Regions from separate parts of the Kitasatospora sp. NPDC023385 genome, predicted to be linked through region 2. Evidence: predicted binding sites of a transcription regulator. Region 2 holds the regulator's gene; the other holds the start of a gene.
What was found. Region 2 encodes HspR, which represses chaperone genes until heat shock. Its sites were predicted from a motif close to TTGAGNNNNNNNNNCTCAA; they were not measured.
Positions count from the first base shown of each region.

Region 1: the regulator HspR is predicted to act here: its motif matches at 1,607-1,625, upstream of lon (endopeptidase La).

Region 1 covers NZ_JBVOOL010000008.1:258,410-261,794, forward strand. Annotated here, with positions in the region: gene AC0B61_RS15940 (response regulator transcription factor) at 1-80, opposite strand, end outside; gene AC0B61_RS15945 (rhomboid-like protein) at 641-1,420, shown strand; gene lon (endopeptidase La) at 1,648-3,385, shown strand, end outside.
Region 2 covers NZ_JBVOOL010000002.1:108,422-111,806, forward strand. Annotated here, with positions in the region: gene AC0B61_RS03395 (hypothetical protein) at 354-512, shown strand; gene AC0B61_RS03400 (hypothetical protein) at 588-1,577, opposite strand; gene AC0B61_RS03405 (heat shock protein transcriptional repressor HspR) at 1,761-2,291, opposite strand; gene dnaJ (molecular chaperone DnaJ) at 2,299-3,385, opposite strand, start outside.

The DNA of each region.
Region 1 (3,385 bases), on a different contig from region 2:
TCGTCCTCCACCACCAGCACTCTGCGCTGGCTGCTCACAGTGCCGCCGGTGTTGGGGTTGTCCTGCTGAATTTCTGTCACGGTCACGCCACCGCCCCCAGGGCTGCGGGCCGGCCACCTGTGGGGATGGCGGGCTCCGCTCGTAGTCTTGTTCCGTCGTGGACTGTGCCGGGTCCGCCGTCCCGTCGCGCGATCGGGAGCGAGGACGGATTGTCGGCCGCCCGCGGCTCCCGCGCACTTCGCAGCGTACGGACAGCGGATGCTTCCCGGCAGGTGGACCGGACGTTTCCGGCCCGTGGGCCGGCTGTTCGGGCCGCCCGCGGACCCACTGCACGAGTGGGCACGGGCCGATACCTTACCCGGCGATTTTTCACTGCGTAACGGTACGTATGCAGTCGAATTGATGCCAAGTCGCCGGTCAGAGGGCCTACTGACGCGTTAATAGGGGAGAAGGTCCGGACCAATACGGGGAATCGCGGAGTCCGCTACGGCGGCGGTCTTCACCGGCTTTTCCCAGGTGCCTCCCAGAACCTCGACGTACCGTGGGCACGACAACGCCCGACCGGGCAGGATCCGTGCGGCGCGCCGGTCAGCCGGCGCCGGGCGGAGGCCGGTGGCTGCGGTCGTGGAGCGGAGGCGGCATGGCGGGAGTGCGGCGGGGCGCCGACCGGAACGCGTCCGCGGGAGTGCCGTACGGAATGCTCCGGCTCGGACTGCGCGGTGGCGTCGCGCAATGGCTGCTGGACCGCGTGCCGACACCCCGGAGCACCCCTTTCACGCTCGGGTACCTCGCCGTTGTGGGCGCCACCACGACCTTCGCCAGACTCGCCGATCCGGAACTCGTCCAGCGGCTGCAGGAGGCTTCGAGTTCCGACGGGCACAATCTGCTGCAGCACCCTTTGCGGGCCCTCGTCCTGAGCGGTTTCTGGGTGGCCGGCGAGGTCTGGATGCCCTACCTCTGGGGATTCGCGTTCACCCTCGCGCCGCTGGAGCGCAGGGTCGGATCCGCCCGGGCGGCGGCCGTCTTCGCGATCGGGCACGTCACGGCCACCCTGCTCTCCCAGGGGGTGGTGATCACCGCGGTGGAGACCGGGCGGATGGCGCCCGAGGTGATGGGCCACCTGGACATCGGGGTCAGCTACGGCGTGCTCGCCTGCCTGGGTGCGGTGGCCGGGCTGCTCTCCCTGCGCGGGCGGGTGCTCGCCCTCGGCGGGGCCGGGCTGATGATCGCCGAGCAGATCGCCTCCGACCGGGACGTGGTCACCGCGGTGGGGCACCCGGCGGCGGTGCTCACCGGGGTGGCGCTGTGGCGCTGGCTGCGCCGGGCCGAGCGGCGCCCGCCCCGGTCGCGCCGGGCCACGGCGGCGGCCCCCGGCGCCGCGCCCGCGCGAGGCGGGGCGCACGTGCGGGCCGCGCGCTGAGGGTTTCACCGGCGCGCCCCGGCCTGCTGTCTCCGTTGGGAATTCCTTCGGGTGCTGAGGATTTCTTAAGACGCCCGCCGTGCTCGTTCCGGGCGCTTTTGACGGCACCGCCCGAACCGCGTTCCCGAGCGGATCGCGTTCGCTCACGGCGAACCCACGGCCGGGAACATCCGGCGCCTCCCAGGGCTTAGTGAGGTCGACTCAACTTCGCTGACTGGGGAGAGATCATGGCATCGACGTCCACTCCGCTCACCCTGCCCGTGCTGCCGCTCGACGACGAGGTCGTCCTGCCGGGCATGGTCGTCCCGCTGGAGCTGCAGGACACCGAGGTACGCGCCGCCGTGGAGGCCGCCCGGGCCGCGACCGGCGCCACCGGCAAGCCGCAGGTCCTGCTGGTCCCCCGGGTGGACGGCTCCTACGCGGCGGTCGGCACGCTGGCCACCGTGGAGCAGGTCGGCCGGCTGGCCGACGGCCCCATCACCGCCGGCCAGCCCGTCGCCCTGGTGCGCGCCGTGCGCCGGGTCCGGATCGGCGTCGGCACCACCGGCCCCGGCGCCGCCCTCTGGGTGGAGACCACGCCGTTCCGCGAGTCCGCGGTCGGCACGCCCCTCGCCGGGCGGGCCGCCGAGCTGGTCAGGGAGTACAAGGCGCTGTCCACCCAGTGGCTGCGCCAGCGCGGCGCCTGGCAGATCGTGGACCGGGTGGACCGGATCGAGGGCGTCGGCGAGCTCGCCGACAACATCGGCTACGCGCCCTTCGCCACCGCCGAGCAGAAGCTCAAGGTGCTGCTGGAGGCCGACCAGGTCGCCCGCCTGGAGTACGCGCTGACGCTGCTGCGCGACCACCTCGCCGAGGAGGAGGTCAACGACACCATCCGCAAGGACGTCGAGGAGGGCGTGGCCAAGCAGCAGAAGGAGTTCCTGCTCCGCCGCCAGCTGGACGCCGTCCGCAAGGAACTGGCCGAGCTGAACGGCGACCCGGCCGACGAGGAGGGCGACTACCGCGCCCGGGTCGAGGCCGCCGACCTCCCCGAGAAGGTCCGCGAGGCCGCGCTCAAGGAGGTCGACAAGCTGGAGCGCGCGTCCGACCAGTCCCCCGAGGGCTCGTGGATCCGCACCTGGCTGGACACCGTCCTCGAACTGCCCTGGAACGAGCGCACCGAGGACGCGTACGACATCGCGGGCGCCCGCGCGGTGCTGGACGCCGACCACGCCGGCCTGGCCGACGTGAAGGAGCGCATCGTCGAGTACCTGGCCGTCCGCAAGCGCCGGGCCGACCAGGGGCTCGGCCTGGTCGGCGGCCGCCGGGGAGGCGCGGTGCTGGCCCTGGTCGGCCCGCCCGGCGTCGGCAAGACCTCGCTCGGCGAGAGCGTGGCCCGCGCCATGGGCCGCTCCTTCGTCCGGGTCGCGCTCGGCGGCGTCCGGGACGAGGCCGAGATCCGCGGCCACCGGCGCACCTACGTCGGCGCCCAGCCCGGCCGGCTGGCGCGGGCGATCAAGGAGGCCGGCTCGATGAACCCGGTCGTCCTGCTCGACGAGATCGACAAGGTCGGCTCCGACTACCGGGGCGACCCGGCCGCCGCCCTGCTGGAGGTGCTGGACCCGGCGCAGAACCACACCTTCCGCGACCACTACCTGGAGGTCGAGCTCGACCTCTCCGACGTCGTCTTCCTCGCCACCGCCAACGTGCTGGAAGCCATCCCCGAGCCGCTGCTCGACCGGATGGAGCTGGTCCGCCTGGACGGCTACACCGAGGACGAGAAGGTCGTCATCGCCCGCGACCACCTGCTCCCGCGCCAGCTGGAGAAGGCCGGCCTCGGCGGCCAGGTCGACGTGGCCGAGGCCGCGCTGCGCCGACTGGCCGGCGAGTACACCCGCGAGGCGGGCGTGCGCACCCTGGAGCGCTCGATCGCCCGGGTCCTGCGCAAGATCGCCGCGCAGGCCGAGCTCGGCGACCGCGAGCTGC
Region 2 (3,385 bases):
GTCGACTCCGGGGGAAGGCCGACCGGGGGAGTGAGTGTCGGCGATGCGTTGGATGTGTGCTGCTGTGCGTGCTGCTCAGTGGCTGCTCTGTGCGGTGATGACGCTGGGACCGACTTAGTATTTGACGGTACATTGGCAAGGTGTGGCGTCCTGCCGGACCATCGGGAGCGAACTGATCGTCCATCGCGGGGCGCCGTCGCGTCCAGGGTTGGCCGGTGTCATCTGGATGCCTGGCAGGGAGATGACGCGGCCGGTAGACCGGGGATGAGCGCATCCCTCTCGCGCACTACTGGGGTGACCCGTTATCCTGTTCGACGCTTCTAATGGCGATTCTCGACAGAGAGAGTGGGGGCATGACTGACATGCGCCGGTTTGTCCGCAAGGTCGTACTTTCGGTGGCCGTTGTCGCTGCTGTGCTTGGCGCCGGCTCTTTCGCGGACGCTGCCGACTCGCACGGCACGATCGCCACCCGGGCTGCTGTGAGCGTCGCGGACGATATCTCCTGGCAGTGAACCCGGCCGGGTGAGGCCCGGCTCCCTGCCGGAATTCTGAATATTCCGCCACCTCGCTCGGAATGGACGTGCCGGTCAGTCGGCGGATTCGTGTGCCTTTTGACCGAGAACGTAACCGAGCTGGAATAGCGAGTCGACTTTGTAGTCGTCTCGCATTTCCGCTATGTGTCTCGCGAGCGTCCGCTCGCTGATTCCCAGGCGCCTCGCGATGACCCGGTGGCTGGTGCCTTCGAGCATCTGGTCGATGATCGTCTGCCGCAGCCGTGAAACCACCTGCTGCGGCACCGTGCGGGTGCCCTCGAACGCCAGGGCCCGACTCCAGCACCGCTCGAACACCTCCTCGGCGAGATATCCGACGACCGCCGGGTCATCGATGAAGGCCGCGAGGCTCATGTCCTCGGCGATCGGAATCACCGCGACGCGTCGATTCATCACTATGAGCCGCGTGTAGGGCTCGTCAAGGGTCCGGTACTGGCCGCCGGCTCGGGCGAGGGTGGCCACGTAATCCCTGGTCGGCTGGTGGTACCGGGTGCTGGCGTGGTAGATCGTGCGCATCTTCGTGCCACTGCGTAGCGTTTCCAGGTCCTGCTCGATCATGCCGGCGAGAAGGTCCGGTTGCCGGGGGCCGCCGGGCTGGAGCGCGAGGGCTTCCTCCAGTCCGGATTCCCTGAACTGCTCCAGCCGCTGACGAATCAGCGCCTTCCCCTGCACGTATTCGATCGACCCTCCGTGGTGCTTCGGGGTGTGGAATTCCCGCGCAAGCTCCTGCAGTTCGGAGGGAAGGGACACCGCGCGGGACAGGAACTCCAATGCCTGACGCTGCCAGGAATGGCTGAGACTTGCCGAGAGCTGTGCGGGGTCGGCGGCTATGAAAACGGTCGGGTCGTCGCTGTCGGGCACGAGAAGGCCAATCCGCACCAGCTCGTCCCGCGCCGGACCATTCTCATCGACGTTCGACCCCGATGGCAGCTTGCCGTCACCGCGGATGACGGCGAGATACAGCTCCTTTGCCTCTGCCGAGACGACGGCCGAGCCGGTGGCAAGAGGCTGCTCTCGTTCACTCATCCGCGACTCCTTGCCGTTGCCGTGATACCTGCGTCCCGTCAGCATTGACGCTCAATCGAGGTCAGCATGCCAGATTCGGTGGGCCCTCCGGAGAGGGAATGCGACCGCACTCTCTCACCAACGCGCCACCGCCGGCACCCCCCGAACAGGAGGGGGCCGGCGGCGGTGTCCGTGCGGCTGACGTCAGCGTTTGGGGCGCCAGACGACGAGGGCGCTGGACTGCGGGCTGGGCGGCTGGTACGGCACGAGGTCGCGGCGGTAGGAGGCGTGGACGGCGGCCTCGCGCTGCTGGAGGGCGGTGGCGGCGCCTTCCAGGGAGTCGGCCAGTTCCGCGATGCGGGCCTGGAGGGCGGTGACCTGGTTCTCCAGCTCGATGATCCGCTTGATGCCCGCCAGGTTGATGCCCTCGTCCTGGGAGAGCCGCTGGACGTCGCGCAACTGCTGGATGTCGCGGGCGGAGTAGCGGCGGCCCCGGCCGGCGGTGCGGTCGGGGCAGACCAGGCCGAGGCGGTCGTACTGGCGCAGGGTCTGCGGGTGCAGTCCGGACAGTTCGGCCGCCACCGAGATGACGTACACCGGGGTGTCCTCGGTGAGGACGTACGTCGGCGGGCCCGAGGGGGCCCGGCGGGCGCGGCGGCCGGCGTCACCGGGCAGGCCGTCACCGATGCCTGGTCCGATCGGGCCGTCGGGGTTGATCGGATTCATCGGGGACATCTGGTCGTCACGCTCCCTTCGCCGCCCGGAAGAGGGCTGCTCGCGGATCGTCGGAGGCGGTGGCCTCGCGGTACTGCTCCAGGGCGTCCAGCGCGTCGCCGGTGACGTGCTGGGGAACAAGGACCTCGACGGTGACCAGGAGGTCGCCGCGGGTGCCGTCCTTGCGGGTGGCGCCCTTGCCGCGGGCGCGCATGGTGAGGCCGTTGGCACTGCCCGGGGGCAGCTTGAGCTTCACCGGCGGGCCGCCGAGCGTGGGCACCTCGATGGTGGCACCGAGCGCCGCCTCGGGGAAGGTGACCGGGACGGTGACCGTCAGGTTGTCGCCCTTGCGGCCGAAGACGGGGTGCGGGTCGACGTGCACGGTGACGTAGAGGTCGCCGGGCTGGCCGCCGCGTTCGCCCTGCGCGCCCTTGCCCTTGAGTCGGATGCGCTGGTCTGCGTGGACGCCGGCCGGGATGCGGACCTGCATGGTGCGGGCGGAGCTGGCCCGGCCGCTGCCGTGGCAGTCCCCGCACGGGTCGTCGACGATCATGCCCCGGCCGCGGCAGTCCTTGCACGGCTCGGAGAGCGCGAAGGCGCCCTGGCCGCGGCTGACGGTGCCCGCACCGACGCAGGTCGGGCAGACCCGCGGGGTGGTGCCGGCTTTGGCGCCGGTGCCGTTGCAGGTGCGGCAGGGGGCCTGGCTGGTCATCCGCAGCGGGACGGTCGCGCCGTCCACCGCCTCCTCGAAGGAGAGCGTCACCTCGGTCTCGACGTCGGCGCCGCGCCGGGGCTGGGCCTGCCGGGTGCCGCGGTTGAAGAGGCCGCCGAAGACGTCGCCGAGCCCGCCGCTGCCGCCGGCTCCGCCGCCCTGGGTGCCGCTGAACAGGTCACCGAAGTCGAAGCTGTAGCTGCCGGTGCCGCCGGGGCCGCCGCCGGCCCGGAAGCCGCCGTTGGCGAAGAGGCTGCGGGCCTCGTCGTACTCCTTGCGGCGCTTCTCGTCGGAGAGGACGTCGTACGCCTCGGAGATGTCCTTGAACCGCTCCTCGGCCTTCGCGTCGCCCTTGTTGGCGTCCGGGTGGAACTCGCGCGCCAGCTTGCGGTAGGTCTTCTTG